2 linked regions of the Thermus thermophilus genome follow. The protein of the gene in region 1 interacts with the protein of each later gene in a pairwise test. Links are inferred from orthologs where the notes say so. Each region holds a gene or a part of one and is shown on either strand. Other genes may lie near its edges.

Region 1 (9,158 bases):
TCACCAAGTGGGACCTGGTGGGCAAGGAGGACGCCCCCAAGATGCGGCGCCTCCTCCGGGAAAAGCTCGCCCACCTGGACCACCTCCCCCGGGTCTTCACCTCCGCCCTGACGCGGCAGAACCTGGACCGGATCTTCCGGGAGGCGGTGCGCCTTCACGAGCTCAACCACACCCGCGTCCCCACCTCGGAGCTCAACCGTTGGGTGGCCGTCTGGACGAGCCGCGTGCAGACGCCGAACTTCAAGGGCAAGCCCCTCAAGATCCTCTACGCCACCCAGCCCGAGGTGGCCCCGCCCACCTTCGTCTTCTTCGTGAACCACCCGGAGTTCGTCACCCGGGCCTTTGAGAACTACCTGAAAAACCGCATCGGGGAGGACCTGGGCCTAAGGGAGGTCCCCTTCCGCCTGGTCTTCCGGGGCAGGCGGGAGGAGTAGCGCCATCCCCTCCACCGCCCCCGTTCGCAAAGAGAGGTGGGCCAGGGGGGTAAGGGGGGTGGGCTCGGGGTTCACCTCCACCAGGTAGGCCCCCGAGGCGAAGGCGATCCGGCCTAAGGAGGCCGCGGGCTCCACCTCGGCGCTGGTGCCGATGACCAGGGCGAAGTCGGCCTCGGCGAAGGCCCTTTCCGCCCTCTCCCAAGCCCCTTCCGGCAGAAGCTCCCCGAACCAGACCACGTCGGGCCGGGCCCGGTGGCCGCAAAGGGGACAGAAGGGGGGCGGGGCGAAGGCCTCCGGCAAGGGAAACCGCTTCCCGCAGGCCTCGCACCGGGCCCTGAGGAGGTTGCCGTGGAGCTCCACCAGGTTCTGGCTTCCCGCGAGGGCGTGGAGGCCGTCCACGTTCTGGGTGACGAGGAGGAAGCTTCCCCCCCGGGAGAGGATGCGCCTCTCCAGCTCCACGAGGGCGTGGTGGGCCGGGTTGGGCTTGGCCTCCCGCACTTTCTGGATGCGCCAGGCGTACCAGGCCCAGACCCCCTCCGGGTCCCGGGCGTAGGCCTCGGGGGTGGCGTAGTCCAAGGGGTTGAAGTTCTTCCAAAGGCCCTCGGCGTCCCGGAAGGTGGGGATGCCGGAGGGCTTGGAGATGCCCGCCCCCGTGAGGACCGCCACCCGCCTCGCCTCCTCTAGGCGCTTCCGGGCTTCCTCCAAGCGCTCCATGGCCCCATCGTATCCTTAACCCATGAGGCTCTTCACCCCCGAGGCCATGCGGGAAGCGGACCGGAAGGCCGTGGAGCGGGGCTACCCGAGCCTCCTCCTCATGGAGTGGGCGGGCATGAAGGCGGCAAGGGTCTACCTGGAGCTTTTCGGCAAGGCCCCCGCCCTCGTCCTCGCGGGCAAGGGGAATAACGGCGGGGACGGCCTGGTCCTCGCCCGGCACCTCCTCCTGGAGGGGGTAGGGGTGCGGGTTTATGCCGCGGAGGGCCAAACCGGGGACGCCCTCCTCGCCCTCCGGGCCCTCCTCGCCCACGGGGTGGAGGTGCGTCCCCTGGAGGAGGCCTCCTTCCGGGAGGGGGAGGTGGTGGTGGACGCCCTCTTCGGCACCGGCCTTAAAGGGCCCCTCACGGACTTTTACGCCGAACTCGTGGAGCGGGTGAACCGGGCGGGCCTTCCCGTCCTCGCCCTGGACCTTCCCTCGGGCCTTCCCTACAGCCCCCACGTGCGGGCCACGGCCACCGTGGCCTTCGCCGCCCTCAAGACCCCTCACCTCCTCCAGAGGGAGGCCTGTGGAAAGCTCTACCTGGCGGAGATCGGCCTGCCCAAGGCCCTTCTGGAAAGGGAGGACCTCCCCGAGGTGGCGGCGCCCGAGGCCCTAAGGCCCCTCCTCCCCAAGCGCCCCCTCACCGCCCACAAGGGAAGCGTGGGGAGGGTGGGGGTCCTGGGGGGGTACCGGGGGGAGGGCCTCCGCTACGCCGGGGCGCCCCTCCTCGCCGCCCTCGGGGCCTACCGCATGGGGGCGGGGCTTGTGCACCTGGTGGTCCCGGAGGGCACACCCCTTGAGCCCCTCGAGGCCGTCTTCCACCCCGTCCCCCACCCCGCCCTTCCCCCCCTCAAGGCGGAGGCCCTGGCCGTGGGAATGGGCGGGGGGCCGTGGGGGAAGGAGTGGGCCCTCAAGGCCCTGGAGGCCCGGCTTCCCACCGTCTTGGACGCGGACGCCCTCCACCCGGAGGTGGCCGAGGCCTACCGGAAGGCGGGCGTCCCCGCCGTCCTCACCCCCCACGCGGGGGAGGCGGGGAGGCTCCTTGGGGCTTCCCCCGAGGAGGTGGCCGAAGACCCCTTAGGGGCGGCCCGCGCCCTCGCCGAGCGGACGGGCCTCGCCGTGGTCCTCAAGGGGAACCCCACGGTGGTGGCCGAAGGGGAGAGGCTTTCCGTGAACCCCACGGGAAACCCCGCCCTGGCCACCGGGGGGACGGGGGACGTCCTCGCAGGGGCCATCGCCGCCCTTCTCGCGGCGGGCCTTAGGCCTTTTGACGCGGCCAGGCTTGGGGTCTATCTCCACGGCCTCGCCGGGGACCTCCTGGCGGAGGAGAAGGGGGTGGGGCTCCTCGCCCGGGAGGTGGCGGAGGCTTTGCCCCGGGCAAGGAAGCTTTTGGCGGAGGGGCGGACCCCCTGGCCCTTTTCCCGGGTATGAGCACCCCTTCCTACCCCCATTCAGCGAATAGCCTTGCCCTCGGCTTCTAGCTGAGGTATCGGGCTAAAGAGAAACAAGCCCAATAGAACACCAGCGGTGAAGGGCTCTACGGCCAAGTCGCTTACCCGTTGGGCTAAAGCCCCGGGAAAAACACCATTTAGAACAACGTAAAAAAGGGCTAAGCCAAGGAGAGAAACAGCCAACGCCTTGGGCGGATTAAGGGTAACACCCTTACCCCAGGCCAAGTGGGAAACCAACACCGCACCCAAGCCCAGTAGGAACTGAATCCCACTCCATAGGCTCCACTGCTCAAAGAGGTAGGCAAGAACCGCAAAAACCAGGAACGCGCCAAGCGAGAACAGGCCTTTCAGGGCTTTTCTCAGAACTTCTCTGTTTAAAAGGAGCATGGCCACATCCTCCCTTTACCGACATACTGGCTCGCACTGCTTTTTGCACTCGTTGAAGACGACAACACTACAAGCATCGGCCGGCAATGGGCAAGAAGGCCCTTCTTGAGGGAAGGGCACGGCCTGAGCCATGGCCACCGGCAAACCCAAGACCATAAACACAAGCCCTCCCGGCGTAGCCAGCTTCATTGTACCACCTCCACCCCTAAAATAGGGCTTCTTCTTGTCAAGGCCCCAGGGAAAGTCCTGGTATGCTAGGGCGGGACCTATGGAGCCCCTTTTCCGCCTCTATGTCCCCGCCACCCTGGCCAACCTGGGCTCGGGCTTTGACGCCTTGGGCGTGGCCCTGGACCTCTACCTCGAGGTGGAGGCCCACCCCGCCCCGGAGGACGCCTTCCTCTACGAGGGGGAAGGCCACGTGGAGGGCACGGACAACCTCATCCACGAGGGGTACCGCGCGGGCATGCGGGCCCTGGGGCTTGAGCCCCGGCCCCTGTGGGTGCGGGCCTTCAACCCCATCCCCCTGGCCCGGGGCATGGGGAGCTCCTCCGCCGCCTTAGTGGCCGGGGTGGCCCTGGCGGACCGGTTCTCCGGGGGAAGGCTTGGGCGGGAGGGGGTCTTCCGGGTGGCGGCGGGGCTCGAGGGCCACCCCGACAACGTGGCCCCGGCGGTCTACGGGGGGTTCGTGGCGGCCCTGAGCACCCCTCCCCTGGCCATCCCCCTGCCGAGGCCCGAAGGGGTGCGCTTCGTCCTCGCCGTCCCCCCCTACGAGGTCCCCACCCCCCTCGCCCGGGAGGCCCTGCCTCGGAAGGTGCCCCTGGAAGACGCGGTCTACAACCTGGCCCGAAGCGCCCTCTGGCCCGCGGCGCTTTCCTCGGGAAGGCTCGAGGCCCTAAGGGAGGCCTGCCGCGACCGGCTCCACCAGCCCCACCGGGCCCCCCTGATGCCCGGGGTCCTGGAGGCGATTGAAAGGGCGCTAAAAGCCGGGGCCCTGGCGGCCTTCGTGGGCGGGGCGGGCCCCACCCTGGCCGCCCTGGCGCGCGCCGGGGAGGAGGCCCCCGTGATCCGGGCCCTTTCCGCTTACCGGGGTCCGGAAGGGCGCACGCTAGTATTGGGCATAGGGGAGGGATACTTTTGGAAGGAGACCTGAAGGCCATCCCCCTGACCGAGGTTCTGGAGCTGGTCCACGCCCACAGGCGCTCCGGGGTCCTGGAGGTGCGCGCCGGAGCCCTTCCCCTCACCCTCCGCTTCGCCCTGGGGGAGGTGGTGGGGGCGAGCATCCTGGACTGGGAAGGGCTGGACGCCCTCTTCACCTTCCCCCTCCACCCGGAGGAGGGAACCTTCCGCTTCGTGCCCACGAGGCCTCCGGAGGCAGCCCAGGCCCTGATGCCCTTTTCCGTCCTCCTCGGGGAGTGGGCCCGGGTGAACGACGAGTGGGACCGGTTCCGCACCCTCCTAGACTCCCCGAGCCGGGTGCTGGAAGCCATCCGCCCCAAGCCTCCCCTGGAGGTCTTCCAGGGGGGAAAGAGCGTGCGGGGGGCGGCCAAGGCCTGGGGCGTCCCCCTCATCATCGCCATGGAGCGGGCCTACATGGGGGTGCGGGAAGGCGACCTCTACCCCCTTCGCCGCTACAGCTGGTTCGCCCTCCGCATCCGGCACGTGGGGAAGAAGCCCAAGACCCTGGAGGAGTTCGGCCACCTCGCCGCCCTCCTGGACGGCTCCCGTAACCTGGGGGAGATCGTGGCCGAAGGGGTCCCCCTCGGCCTGGTGCGCCGCTACCTCATCCGGGCCCTGGCCCAGGAAGAGCTAACCCCCCCAGGACGGGGGTGGCTCCTCAGGGACCTGCTTTGGGAAGCCGAGAAGGAGGCCGAATAGCCTACTTCTTCTTCCGGGGCCGGTACTTGCCGTAGGTGCCGCGCCAGATCTTGCCGCGCCGGGTCCTGCGGTCGCCCTTGCCCATACGCCCTCCTTAGGCGCTGAGGCCGCCGCCGGCGAGAGGTGCCCCCGCGGCCTCGAGCAGCTGACGGACCTTGCGCATCAGCCGGGACTTCCTGCGGGCGGCGGCGTTCTTGTGGAGGGTGGAGCCCTTCGCCGCCTTGTCAATGAGGCTTTCGGCCTTGCGCATGATCTTCAGGGCCTCTTCCGCCTTGCCCTCCTGGGCCAGCTGGACGGCCTTCTTGCTGAGGGTCTTGATGGCCGACTTCTTGGCCTTGTTGCGGAGCCGGCGCTTCAGGGACTGCCGGTGCCGCTTAAGGGCGGAAAGGTTCCTCTTAGGCTTTTTCTGCGCCATCGTTCTCCCCTTTGGCCCCCCTCGGGGGCAAACCAGGGCCCAGTGTAGCACACCCTGCGCCTAAGGGGCAAACTTGGTGGTTACCCAGTCGTAGCGCACCTGGCCCTTGGCCCCCTGGAGCTCAAAGCGGAGAAGGTACGTCCCAGGGCTCACGCCGAAGCGCACCTCGTCCTGGAAAGCGCCGCTGTAGCTCCTCTCGCCCACCTTGCGGCCGTCCCGCAACAGAAGGACCCTGAGCCTCCCCTCCTCCAGCCTCCCCGAGACCTTCACCTTCAGGGCGTCGTAAAGGCCCGTGACCCGGACGGGGTACTCCGCCTCCCCCGTATACTTCCAGTAGAAGACGGGGAGGAAGGGGGGGTAGCCCACGGCCAGGCCGTACCGCTCGGCGTACCCGTAGAGGCCCAGGGCTGCCAGGGCCAAAAAGAGCAGGGTCCGCATTGGCCTAAGTATACTTGGGCACATGGCGGGCATCGGCCACACCCCGGAAGAGGCCCTCGCCCTCCTCAAGCGGGGGGCCGAGGAGATCGTCCCCGAGGAAGAGCTTCTCGCCAAGCTCAAGGAGGGGCGGCCCCTCACGGTAAAGCTCGGCGCCGACCCCACGCGGCCCGACCTCCACCTAGGCCACGCGGTGGTCCTGAGGAAGATGCGCCAGTTCCAGGAGCTCGGCCACAAGGTGGTCCTCATCATCGGCGACTTCACCGGGATGATCGGGGACCCCTCGGGCCGATCCAAGACCCGCCCCCCCCTCACCCTCGAGGAAACCCGGGAGAACGCCAAGACCTACGTGGAGCAGGCGGGGAAGATCCTGAGGCAGGAGCCCCACCTCTTTGAGCTCCGCTACAACTCCGAGTGGCTGGAGGGCCTCACCTTCAAGGAGGTGGTGCGCCTCACCTCCCTCATGACCGTGGCCCAGATGCTGGAAAGGGAGGACTTTAAGAAGCGCTACGAGGCGGGGATTCCCATCTCCCTGCACGAGTTTCTGTACCCCTTCGCCCAGGCCTATGACTCCGTGGCCATAAGGGCCGATGTGGAGATGGGGGGCACGGACCAACGCTTCAACCTCCTGGTGGGCCGGGAAGTGCAACGGGCCTACGGGCAAAACCCCCAGGTCTGCTTCCTCATGCCCCTTCTGGTGGGCCTAGACGGGCGGGAGAAGATGAGCAAGAGCCTGGACAACTACATCGGCCTCACCGAGCCCCCGGAGGTGATGTTCAAGAAGCTCATGCGGGTGCCGGACCCTCTCCTCCCGAGCTACTTCCGCCTCCTCACGGACCTGGAGGAGGAGGAGATAGAGGCCCTCCTGAAGGCGGGCCCCGTCCCCGCCCACCGGGTCCTCGCCCGCCTTCTCACCGCCGCCTACGCCCGGCCCCAGATCCCCCCCCGCCTGGACCGGGCCTTTTACGAGGGCCTGGGCTACGCCTGGGAAGCCTTCGGCCGGGACAAGGAGGCGGGCCCCGAGGAGGTAAGGAGGGCGGAGGCCCGCTACGACGAGGTGGCCAAAGGGGGAATCCCCGAGGAGATCCCCGAGGTCGCCATCCCCCCTTCGGAGCTCAAGGAAGGCCGGATCTGGGTGGCGAGGCTTTTTACCCTAGCAGGCCTCACCCCCTCCAACGCCGAGGCGAGAAGGCTCATCCAGAACCGGGGCCTGAGGCTGGACGGGGAGGTCCTCACCGACCCCATGCTCCAGGTGGACCTCTCCCGGCCCCGCATCCTGCAGCGGGGCAGGGACCGCTTCGTACGGGTGCGGCTTGGGGACTAGTCCCCCTTTTTCCTTCGCTTTTCCTCGTACATCCTGAGATCCGCCAGGGCCAAAAGGTCCTGGCCCTGGCCTTCCTCGGCCCGCGCCACCCCCAGGCTCACGGGGAAGGCCTCCAAGGCCCGCCGGGCCTCTCCCAAGGCCCTCTCCGGCAGGATCAGGGCGAACTCGTCCCCCCCGAGGCGAAAGGCCCGCCCCCCGTGAGAGCGGGCCAGGCCCTGGAGGCAAGCCCCGAGCTGCCTGAGGAGGGCGTCCCCGGCCAGGTGCCCCTCGCGGTCGTTCAGCGCCTTCAGGCCGTCCAGGTCCAGGACCATCAGGACCTCGCCCCGGGCCAGCCCCTCCCGGAGGGCCCGCTCCAGGGCGCGGCGGTTGCCCAGGCCCGTGAGCCAGTCGGTGCGGGCCTGGCGCTCCAACTCGTCCCGGTAGCCCGCGCCCCTTAGGGCCGCCAGGAGGTGCTCCATAAAGAGGGCCGCGAGGCGGAGCTCCTCGGGCCTTTCCACCCCGGGGTGGTCCAGGAAGAGGTAGAGGGGCAGGGGGGGACCAGGAAAGTAGGCCCCGTACCCCAAAAGCCCCCGGAAGCGCCCCAGGCCCCGACCGGGGAGGCCCCTCACCTCCTCGGGAAGCAGGGCCAACAGCCTGGCCCCGGGGAAGACCCACTCCACCCCCCGCTCCGCCTGGGCCAGCACCTCCAGAAAGGGGGGCTCGGAGAAGCCCGCCGTAACCTCGTGCAGGAGGAGAAGGCGGAGGAGGAGGGACTCCTGGCCCATAGCCTGCGGCACACCCCCACCCTTTCCCCTAGAGGGCGCCCCTACTGGCCCCCGGAGGGGCCGGGCCTACACCCCGTCCACCGGAATGGCCAGAAGGTCGGTCCACGCGTTCACCATCCGGAAAAGGGCCAAGGTGGCCACGGCCTCCTTCACCTCGGCCTCGCTGAGCCCGGCCTCCCGGAGGGGCCGGAGAAGCTCGGGCCTCCCGGGGTCCAAGGCCGCCTCGTGGGCGAAGCGGAGGAGGGCGGCCACCTTGGGGGGGAGGCCCTCCGGGACCTCTCCCCGCTCCAGGGCCTCGAGGAGGGGGGCCTCCACCCCCTGGACCATGAGGGCGTGCAGGTGGACCCGGGCCGCGTACTCGGAGCCCGCCCGCCTCGAGGCCACCACCCCCATCATCTCCTTGACCGTCCTCGGGAGAATCCCCTTTAGGACCACGTGGCGAAAGGCCTTCCAGAGGGCGGTCTGGACCTCCGGCACCTCGCGGGCCCAGGCGAAGGCGTTGGGCACCATCCCGAAGCCCAGCTCTTCCACGATCTCCCGTTCGGTCTCCCCCATGGCCCAAGTATAAAGGGCCCCCCGGCCGGGGGGCCCAAGGCCGGAAGGGCTACTTGATCTGCCCGTTCAGGCCCTGAGGGAAGAAGCCGCCGGGCTGCTTCTGGGCGTTGAGGTAAACGATCTTCAGGACCCCGTCCGTGGTGCGGCTGAAGGCCACGCCGTTTTGGTCCGCAGCCACGTTGTTGGGGGTGCCCATCACGGTGAGGCCCTGGTCGCCGCCGCCCGCCAGGGTGTTCCGGGCGTTGCTGATGGCGTTGGCCAGCTGCTCCACCGTGAGGCCCGTGCCCGGGACGGGCTGGTTGCGGACCTCAATGAGGTAGCGGCGGATGGCCCCGGCGTGGTAGGCCTCCGTGGCCAGGATCCCCGCCGCAGGGGCCAGGACGTTCTGCTTGTCGGTGATGAGGGGCGCGGCCCCGTTGTAGGCGGTGACCCCCACGTCCTCAAAGACAAAGGCCCCCACGAAGAAGGAGATGGGGTCGTTGAAGGGGTTGAAGCCGCTCCTGATGGCGTTGAAGGAGTTGTAGAAGTCAATGACGGGCCGGTTCACCGCCTGGCTGCCCAGGGCCTGGCGGAGGAAGAGGACGTGGGCCTTCTCGTCGTCGGCGATCTCGTTGGCCAGGGCCAGGAGGTCCCCCGTAAGCCCCGGAACCGGGCTCGTGCCGTCAAAGCCCGGGGGAAGGACGATCTGGGCGTTGCCCCCCACCTGGTTGAGCTCGCTTAGCCGGCCGGTGGCCGCCAGGTAGAAGAGGCCCTCCAGGTACTCC
Region 2 (9,036 bases), 360 kb from region 1 along the record:
GCCCTTTCGGCGAAGTCGGCGATTTGCCGCTCAATCTCGGCGAAGGAGAGGCGGTCGGCGTCGCGGATTACGGGGACCACCAGGCCCTCGCCCCCGCCCACGGCGATGCCGATGTCGTAGTAGCGGTGGTAGACGATGTGGTTGTCCCGGATCTCGGCGTTGAGCTCGGGGATCTCCTTGAGGGCCTGGACCACGGCCTTGACGAAGAAGCTCATGAAGCCGAGCTTGACCCCGTACTTCTTCTGGAAGGCCTCGCCGAACTCCTTCCTGAGGGCGATCACCGCCGACATGTCCGCCTCGTTGAAGGTGGTGAGCATGGCCGTGGTCTGGCGGACCATGAGGAGGCGCTCGGCGATGCGGCGGCGCAAGGGGGTCATGGGCACGGCCTCGCTCACCCGCCAGGGCTTGTCGGCGGGGGGCTGCGTGGGGGTGGAGGGCGGGGGCGCGGGGCGGGAGGGGGGAGGAGGCGGCGGGGCCTCCTGGGGCTTGGCGGGGACCCTTTCCTCCAGGTAGCGCTCCACGTCCTCCTTGAGGATGCGGCCGCCGAGGCCCGTACCCTGGACCTCTGCCGGGGAGACGCCCCTTTCCCGCATGAGCCGCTCCGCCGCGGGCATGGCCAGAGGCTCCGGGGAGGGCTCCACGGGGGCTTCGGCGGGGGGCTGGGCCTTGGGGGAGGCCTCCGCTCTCCCCTCCTCCAAAAGGGCAATGGCCTCCCCCACCCGGGCGGTCTCCCCGGTCCTCTTCAGGATCTGCTTTAGGGTCCCGGGAAAGGGGGCGGGGAGCTCCAGGGTGGCCTTGTCGGTGATGAGCTCCACCAAGGGCTCGTCCTGGGCGAAGCTTTCCCCTTCTCCCTTAAGCCAAGCGCCGATCTCCACTTCCACGATGCTTTCGCCCACGGAGGGCACCTTGAGTTCCTGCACGGCTACCTCCTTACCTGAACGCTTCCTCCAGAAGCTCCTCCTGCTCCAGCCTGTGGACCTTGGAGGAGCCCACGGCGGGGCTCGGGGACTCGGGCCGGGCCACCACGGAGAAGGGGTGGCCGTAGATCTCCCCGCAGAAGCGGGCGGAGAGGTACCACCAGGCCCCCTGGTTCACCGGCTCCTCCTGCACAAAGACCACGGGGACCTTCTTGGGGTAGAAGCCAAGGGCCTCCTGAAGCTCGGCCTCGGGGAAGGGGTAGAGGAGCTCCAGCCTCAGGATGGCCACGTCCTCCGCCTGAAGCTCCCTGCGCTTCTGCAGGAGGTCGTAGTAGACCTTGCCCGAGGTGAGGAGGACCTTCCGCGCCCCCTTGACCCTTTCGGGGATCACCTTCTGGAAGCGCCCTTCCGCGAGCTCCTCCAGGGTGGAGACCACCTCGGGGTGGCGGAGGAGGCTTTTTGGGGTCATGACCACCAGGGGCTTGCGGATGGGGCGCTTCACCTGGCGGCGGAGGAGGTGGAAGAACTGGGCGGGGGTGGTGGGGTAGGCCACCTGGAGGTTGTCCTTGGCCCCAAGCTGCAAGAAGCGCTCCAGCCTCGCCGAGGAGTGCTCGGGGCCTTGGCCCTCGAGCCCATGGGGCAGGAGGAGGACGAGGCCCGAGAGGCGGTTCCACTTGACCTCGGCGCTCGCCAGGAACTGGTCTATGTAGACCTGGGCCACGTTGACGAAGTCCCCGAACTGGGCCTCCCAGAGGACGAGGCCCTCGGGGTAGTCCAGGCTGTAGCCGTACTCAAACCCCAAGACCCCGGCCTCGGAGAGGGGCGAGTTCCAGATCTCCACCTCCGCCTGCCCCTCGGCCAGGTGCTGGAGGGGGATGTAGCGCTCCCCGGTGCGGTAGTCGTAGAGGGCGGCGTGGCGCTGGGTGAAGGTGCCCCGAAGGGCGTCCTGCCCCGTGAGGCGCACCCTGTGCCCCTCCACGGCCAAGGTGGCGAAGGCCAGGGCCTCGGCGGTGGCCCAGTCCACGGGCCGCTTCTCCTCGGCCATCTCCAGGCGGGCCTCGAGGAAGCGCTTGAGCTTGGGGTGCACCTGGAAGCCCTCGGGAACCGCGCTAAGCCGCATCAGGAGGTTCTTCAGCCCCTCCTTGGGGAAGGCGGTGTCCGCCTCGGGCACCAGGCGGTCGGGCCCGCCCACGTAGCCTTGCCAGACCCCGCCCAAGGTGCTGTAGACCACGGGGGTGGCCTCGGCCTTCACCCGGGCGAACTCGCTTTCCAGCCGCTCCAGATAGGCCTCCTGCCAGGCCTTAAGCTCCTCCTCGGAGACCAGGCCCTCGGCCTTAAGCCGCTCGGCATAGACCCGCCAGGGCTCGGGCTTCTTGGCGATGAGGGCGTACATGGGGGCTTGGGTGAAGGTGGGCTCGTCCGTCTCGTTGTGCCCCCGGCGGCGGTAACCCACGAGGTCAATGACCACGTCCTTGCCGTAGCGGCTCCGGTACTCCAGGGCGAGGGCGAGGACGAAGAGGAGCTCGTCCAGCGCCTCGGCGTTCACGTGGAAGATGGGCGCCCCCACCATCTTGGCGACGTCCGTGGGGTAGCGGCCGGAGGCGTACTCCGAGGGGAGGGTGGTGAAGCCCAGCTGGTTGTTGGCCACCACGTGGAGGGTGCCCCCCACCCGGTAGCCGGGAAGCCCGGAGAGGTTCAGGGTCTCCTGGACGATGCCCTCGCCGATGAAGGCCGCGTCCCCGTGGACCAGGATGGCGAGGCCCCGCTTCCTCTCCCGGTCGCCGAAGCGGTCCTGCTTGGCCCGGACCCTTCCCAGGGTCACGGGGTTGACGAACTCCAGGTGGCTCGGGTTGAAGTTGAGGGAGACGTGCACCGGGCCAAAGGGGGTCTCCACGTCCGTGGAGTGGCCCAGGTGGTACTTCACGTCCCCCACGTACCCCTCGGGGAAGAGCTCCTCAAACTCGCGGAAGATGGCCTCAAAGGGCTTCTCCACCACGTGGGCCAGGACGTTGAGCCGGCCCCGGTGGGCCATGCCCAGCACCACCTCCCGCACCCCAAAGCGGGCCGCCTCCTGGACCGCCTCCTGGAGGAGGGGGATGAGGCTTTCCAGGCCCTCCACGCTGAAGGTCTTCGCCCCCAGGTACTTCCGCTGGAGGAAGGCCTCAAAGAGGCTCGCCTGGAGGAGGCTCCGCAAGACCCGCCTCCGCACCTCGGGGGCAGGCTTGGGCCACGGGGCCTCAATCCGGGAAAGGAGCCACGCCCTCTCCTCGGGCTCCACGTGGGCCACCTCAAACCCCACGGGGCCCAGGTAGGTGGCCTCCAGGCGCTCAAGGAGGGCCCCCAAGGTGGGCGCGCCGAAGAGAGGGGGGAGGGGCCTCCTTAGGTCCTCCGGGGAGAGGCCGTGGGCCTCGAGGGAAAGCGCCTTGGGCCTCGGCCGTTCCCGGCCCAGGGGGTCTATGCGGGCCGCGAGGTGCCCGAGCTCCCGGTAGGCCTGGCGCAAAGCCTCCACCTTGAGGAGGAAGCCCAGGTCCAAGGCCTCGCCCGGGAGGGGAGCGGCCTGGCGTTCTCGTCGGCCGTCCTCCAGGTCCTCCAGGGTGAGGGCGGAGAAGTAGCGCCGCCAGTCCTCGGGGAGGGAAAGGGGATCCTCCAAGTAGGCCCGGTAAAGGGACTCTAGGTAGCCTTGGCTTTCCAACGTGAGCTCCATGGCGCCTCCGGGGGGTCACCCCCTACCTAAGCTACACCAAAAAGCGGTGTAGTGCGCCACGCCCCGTACAATGGGGGCATGGTCCTGAAGGAACGCCAAGACGGGGTTTTGGTCCTCACCCTGAACCGGCCCGAGAAGCTCAACGCCATCACCGGGGAGCTCCTAGACGCCCTTTACGCCGCCCTCAAGGAGGGGGAGGAGGACCGGGAGGTGCGCGCCCTCCTCCTCACGGGGGCGGGTCGGGCCTTCTCCGCCGGGCAGGACCTCACGGAGTTCGGCGACCGGAAGCCCGACTACGAGGCCCACCTGCGCCGCTACAACCGGGTGGTGGAGGCCTTGAGCGGCCTGGAGAAGCCCCTCGTGGTGGCGGTGAACGGGGCGGCGGCCGGGGCGGGGATGAGCCTCGCCTTATGGGGGGACCTGCGCCTCGCCGCCGTGGGGGCGAGCTTCACCCCCGCCTTCGTCAGGATCGGCCTGGTGCCGGACTCGGGGCTGAGCTTCCTCCTCCCCCGCCTGGTGGGCCTGGCCAAGGCCCAGGAGCTCCTCCTCCTCTCCCCAAGGCTTTCCGCCGAGGAGGCCCTGGCCCTGGGCCTCGTGCACCGGGTGGTGCCCGCGGAAAGGCTCATGGAGGAGGCCCTTTCCTTGGCCAAAGAGCTCGCCCAGGGCCCCACCCGGGCCTACGCCCTCACCAAAAAGCTCCTCCTGGAGACCTACCGCCTCTCCCTCACCGAGGCCCTGGCCCTCGAGGCCGTCCTCCAGGGCCAGGCCGGCCAGACCCAGGACCACGAGGAGGGGGTCCGGGCCTTCAGGGAGAAGCGGCCGCCCCGCTTCCAGGGCCGATGATCCGCTACCTCCGGGGCCTGGTCCTCAAGAAGGAGGCGGGCGGCTTCGTCCTCCTCGCCGGGGGGGTGGGGTTCTTCCTCCAGGCCCCCACGCCCTTCCTCCAGGCCCTGGAGGAGGGGAAGGAGGTGGGGGTCCACACCCACCTCCTCCTCAAGGAGGAGGGGCCCTCCCTCTACGGCTTCCCCGACGAGGAGAACCTCGCCCTCTTTGAACTCCTCCTCTCGGTGAGCGGCGTGGGGCCCAAGGTGGCCCTCTCCCTCCTCTCGGCCCTGCCCCCTAGGCTCCTCGCCCGGGCCCTCCTGGAGGGGGACGCGAGGCTCCTCACCTCGGCGAGCGGGGTGGGGAAAAGGCTCGCCGAAAGGATCGCCCTGGAGCTCAAGGGGAAGGTGCCCCCCCACCTCCTCGGGGAGAAGGTGGAAAGCGAGGCCGCCCAAGAGGCGGTGATGGCCCTCGCCGCCTTAGGGTTCAAGGAGGCCCAGGCCCGGGCCGTGGTCCTGGACCTCCTGGCCCAAAACCCCAAGGCCCGGGCCCAGGACCTCATCAAGGAGGCCCTAAAGCGCCTCCGCTAGGAAGACCTCCCCCAGGTCCCGCACCCGGAGGTCGGGGGGGGCCTCCGGGTCCTCCGGCCGCAGGCCCCGGTCCACCCATACGGCCCGCACCCCCGCCAGGCGGGCCCCCCGGATGTCCTTTTGGGGGTTATCCCCCACCATGGCCGCCTCCTCCGGGGCCACCCCGAAGGCGCAGAGGGCCATGCGGAAGAGCCCGGGGTCGGGCTTGCCGATCCCCACCTCCCCGGAGATGAGGACCAGGGAGAAATGGGGGGCAAGCCCCGCGCCGAAAAGCTTTTCCCGCTGGAGGTCGGGCACCCCGTTGGTGAGGAGGGCGAGGGCAAGCCCGCGGCGCCGGGCCTCCATAAGGAAGGCCTCCGCCTCCGGGTACAGGGGGTAGCGGCGCCTCTCCCGGAAGAAGGCCTCGGCGAGCTCCCGCGCCCGTTCGGGGGGCCCCCCCGCCTCCTCCAAGGCCTCGCGGAAGACCCGCTCCCGGAAAGGCCCGGCCCAAGCGGCCAGGGCCTCGAGGCCCGGGGTGCTGTACCGGGCCCAGAGGGCCTCCAGGGCCGAGTGGCCGATGGCCTCGGCCCAAGGGTAGAAGGGGGCCTCCCGGAAGAGGGCCTCGGCCCGCGCCTTGACCCGGGCGAAGAAGCCCTCCACCCCCACCCTGCGCCCCAGGTCCTCCAGGACCGCGCGGCTTACCGGCAGGTCCTGAAGGAGGGTATCGTCCAGGTCCAGAAGGAGAAGCCTCACGCCCCCTCCCGCACCAGGACGGGGTTTCCCCCGGGGTCAAAGAGGAGGAGGTGGTCCCCCGCCTCCCGGAAGCCGAGGCCGTACTTGGCGAGGCGGAGCTTTTCGTGGGCCAGGTTGTCCACGAGGAAGACAAGCCGCCCCTCCTCCACCCGGAGCCGGGCGAAGCCCTGCCCCTCGGGCCTCGGGCGCTGGGGGCCCCGCGCCACGCCCCCTTCCCCCGGGCGCAGGAGGAGCAGGGGGCCCTCGAGGGGGGAAAGAAGGGCCTCCCGCTCGGGGAGGAGCTCCTCCAGGGCGAGCCCCAGGGCCTGGTAGAAGCTCACCCCCTGCCCCAGGTCCGGCACGTAGACCAAGAGGGTCTCGCTCATAGGCTCCTCAGAAACCGCCTCAGGTCCTCCTCGTCCGCCACCACGCGGAGAAGGCCCACGTCCTCGGGGGCGATCTCCCCGTGGGCCTTGAGGAGGGAAAGCCAGTAGGGGTCCACCGCCAGGGGGCGTCCCACGCCCTGCCTCAGGTAGAGGAGGTTCCAGGCGAGGACGAGCTCCGCCAGGGTCCCCACCCCCCCGGGCAGGGCCAGGTACCCCGCCCCCAGGTCCAGGAGGCGGCCGATGCGCTGGGGGAGCGTGGCGGCGGGGAGCTCCAGGTCCACGAAGGGGTTGGGGCCCCTCCGCTCGGGAAAGAGGGCCGGGGCCGTGACCCCCACCACGAGGCCGCCCCTGGCCTTCACCCCCCTGGCCAGGGCCTCCATCCCCCCCTGGTATCCCCCGCAGGCGAGGCCAAACCCCTCCTCGGCCAGGACCTCCCCGTAGCGCACCCACCGGGCGTAAAGGGGGTCTTCCGGGGAGAGGCGGGAGGAGACGAAAACGGCGAGCAGGCGCATCTAGCGGCAGCGGACCACCAGCACCGGGACGGAGGTCCGGTGGAGGACCCCCTCGGTCACCGAGCCCAAAAGGAGCCTGTCCAGGCCCGTCCGCCCGTGGGTGCCCATGACGAGGAGGTCGTACTCCTTGGCCGCCTCCACGATGGTGGGGATGGGCACCCCTTCCTTCACCTCCCCCGTGGCCTCCACCCCCTTGGCGCGGGCGAGGTCCAGGGCCTTCCTGATGGCCTCCTCCCCCGCCTTCCTTAGGTCCTCCAAGAGCTCCATCCCGTAGGGCACGCTCTCCGGGGCGATCCAGATGGCCTGGGCCGGGTTTTCCAAGACGTAGAGGAAGTGGACCTTGGCCCCCAGGGTCTTGGCCAGGTCCAGGCCGTGCTCCAGGGCCTGGAGGCTGCACGGGCTCCCGTCGGTGGGCATCAGGATCTTCTGGTACATGGCTCCATCATACGGGCAGGGCGCGGGGGGCACCAGCGGGTAGACTAGGAGGATGTGGATCTACGGGCGAAACCCGGTCCTCGAGGCCCTGCGGGCGGGCCAGGCCCGGCGCGTCCTCGTGGCGAGAGGGGTGGAGGGCTGGCTCCTGAAGGAGCTGGAAAGGCTCGGGGCCCCGTACACCCTGGTGCCCCGCATTGAGCTGGACACCCTCCTCCGCACCACCCACCACCAGGGGATCGCCGCCGAGGTGGAGGACCCCCCCTACGCCAGCCTGGAGGACGCCCTCCGCCTCGCCGCCTCCCGGAAGGAGCCCCCCCTCCTTGTGGCCTTGGACGGCGTCACCGACCCCAGGAACTACGGGGCCATGATCCGGAGCGCCCTCGCCCTCGGGGCCCACGGTGTGGTCTCCGAGGAGCGCCGGGCCGCCCCCCTCTCCCCTCTCGCCCTGAAGGCGAGCGCGGGGGCCGCCCTGAAGCTCCCCGTGGTCAAGGTGAAGAACCTCCCCAGGACGCTGAAGGCCCTCAAGGAGGAGGGGCTTTGGGTCTACGGCCTGGACGTCCGCGGGGAGAGGGCCCCCTGGGAGCTGGACTACGCCCGGCCCCTGGTCCTGGTGGTGGGCTCCGAGGGGGAGGGGATGCGCCGGCTCGTGCGGGAGACCTGCGACGAGCTCTTCCGCATCCCCATCCGGGAGGAGGCGGAGTCCCTGAACGCCTCCGTGGCCCTGGGGATCGCCCTCTACCAGGCGAGGCTCGCCCGGGGTGTAGGATAGGGGCGTGGACTGGGTCAGGCTCCTCTCCCGCCTCGTCCAGGCGGAAAGCCTCCCCGGGGAGGAAGGGGAGGCGGCGGGGCTCCTCCTCGAGGCCCTGAAGGGGATGGGCCTCGAGGCCACCCTGGACGAGGCGGGCAACGTGGAAGCCCTCCTCGGGGAGAAGGGGCCCGAGGTGGTCCTCACCGGGCACATGGACGTGGTGCCCGTGGGCGACCCTGCCCGCTGGCCCTACCCCCAGGGGGCCGTGGCCGAAGGGGCCCTTTGGGGCCGGGGGGCGGTGGACATGAAGGGGAGCCTGGTGGCCATGCTCCTCGCCCTGGAAACCCTGGCGCGGGGGGCCCTAAAGGGGCGGGTCCGCTTCCTCGCCGTGGTCCAGGAGGAGGTGGGGGGCCTCGGGAGCCGCTTCGCCGCGGAAAGGCTTTCCCCCCTGGCCTTCGTCCTGGGGGAGCCCTCCTCGGGGCGGCTCATGCGGGGGCACCGCGGGCGGGCGGAGGTGTGGGCCGACTTTGAGGGCAGGGAGACCCACGCCGCCCTCGCCGGGCCGGAAAACCCCCTCTTTGACCTAGGGGCCTACCTCCTCGCCCTCCAGGACCTCCCCTTGCCCCCCGGGGTGAAGCTCACCCCCACCCGGGTGGACACCTACCCCGGGGCCCGGAACCAGACCCCCGGGGTGGTGCGGCTCTACCTGGACGTGCGCTACGAGCCCGAGGCCGACCTGGACGGGCTCCTCGCCGCCTTGCGCACCCTGGGCCCGGCCTCGGTCTACCTGCCCGAGGAGGAGAGGGCCTCCGGGGAGGTGCGGATGACCCTCCCCGCCCTCTGGCCCCCCTACCGCCTCCCGGAGGACCACCCCCTGCTCCGCCGGGCTCTCCAGGCCCTGGGACAGGAGGAGGCGGGGCTTTGGCCCTTCACCACCGATGCCCCCTACCTCGGGGCCAAGGCCCCCGTCCTGGGCCTGGGCCCGGGGGACCCCGCCTTGGCCCACACCCCCATGGAGCACGTCCCCTTGCGGGCCGTGGAGGAGGCGGCCCAGGCCTACGTGCGGCTGGTGGAGGCCCTATGGAACGCCGCTTGATCGCAGGGAAACCCTACCGCAGGCTTCTCGTGGCCCCGAGGCCCGTGGCCGAGGGGATGAAGGCCCGCCTCGAGGCCCGGGGCCTCCCGGTCTACCTGGAAACCCCCTTCCCCGG

The links.
Region 2: the proteins of TthTMY_RS02875 (region 1) and rlmB interact in binary tests that used the Escherichia coli proteins (3 or more experiments, as listed by UniProt). The link is inferred for Thermus thermophilus from one-to-one orthologs.

What each region holds. Positions count from the first base shown.
Region 1 is NZ_AP025158.1:491,753-500,910, reverse strand. The notes cover bases 525-3,394. They hold TthTMY_RS02875 (NAD(P)H-hydrate dehydratase), read left to right. Parts: upstream 525-1,170; coding sequence 1,171-2,619; downstream 2,620-3,394. Other genes in these bases: thrB (homoserine kinase), read left to right, coding at 3,295-3,394; TthTMY_RS02870 (hypothetical protein), read right to left, coding at 2,640-3,032; TthTMY_RS02880 (SIR2 family NAD-dependent protein deacylase), read right to left, coding at 525-1,148. Outside these bases: ribosome biogenesis GTPase Der, read left to right, coding at 1-434; more of TthTMY_RS02880, read right to left, coding at 384-524; more of thrB, read left to right, coding at 3,395-4,176; TthTMY_RS02860 (DUF4388 domain-containing protein), read left to right, coding at 4,161-4,901; TthTMY_RS02855 (30S ribosomal protein THX), read right to left, coding at 4,903-4,986; rpsT (30S ribosomal protein S20), read right to left, coding at 4,996-5,316; TthTMY_RS02845 (hypothetical protein), read right to left, coding at 5,377-5,754; tyrS (tyrosine--tRNA ligase), read left to right, coding at 5,777-7,075; TthTMY_RS02835 (GGDEF domain-containing protein), read right to left, coding at 7,072-7,851; TthTMY_RS02830 (carboxymuconolactone decarboxylase family protein), read right to left, coding at 7,906-8,394; TthTMY_RS02825 (ferritin-like domain-containing protein), read right to left, coding at 8,444-9,158. UniProt on the Escherichia coli protein: Bifunctional enzyme that catalyzes the epimerization of the S- and R-forms of NAD(P)HX and the dehydration of the S-form of NAD(P)HX at the expense of ADP, which is converted to AMP.
Region 2 is NZ_AP025158.1:136,122-145,157, forward strand. Bases 6,240-8,987 are described here. They hold rlmB (23S rRNA (guanosine(2251)-2'-O)-methyltransferase RlmB), read left to right. Parts: upstream 6,240-7,129; coding sequence 7,130-7,846; downstream 7,847-8,987. Other genes in these bases: TthTMY_RS00840 (LOG family protein), read right to left, coding at 6,240-6,642; TthTMY_RS00845 (universal stress protein), read right to left, coding at 6,643-7,077; TthTMY_RS00855 (M20 family metallopeptidase), read left to right, coding at 7,851-8,921; TthTMY_RS00860 (hypothetical protein), read left to right, coding at 8,906-8,987. In the rest of the region: odhB (2-oxoglutarate dehydrogenase complex dihydrolipoyllysine-residue succinyltransferase), read right to left, coding at 1-920; TthTMY_RS00815 (2-oxoglutarate dehydrogenase E1 component), read right to left, coding at 931-3,621; TthTMY_RS00820 (enoyl-CoA hydratase-related protein), read left to right, coding at 3,700-4,464; Holliday junction branch migration protein RuvA, read left to right, coding at 4,461-5,033; TthTMY_RS00830 (HAD family hydrolase), read right to left, coding at 5,016-5,765; TthTMY_RS00835 (hypothetical protein), read right to left, coding at 5,762-6,130; more of TthTMY_RS00840, read right to left, coding at 6,127-6,239; more of TthTMY_RS00860, read left to right, coding at 8,988-9,036. UniProt on the Escherichia coli protein: Specifically methylates the ribose of guanosine 2251 in 23S rRNA.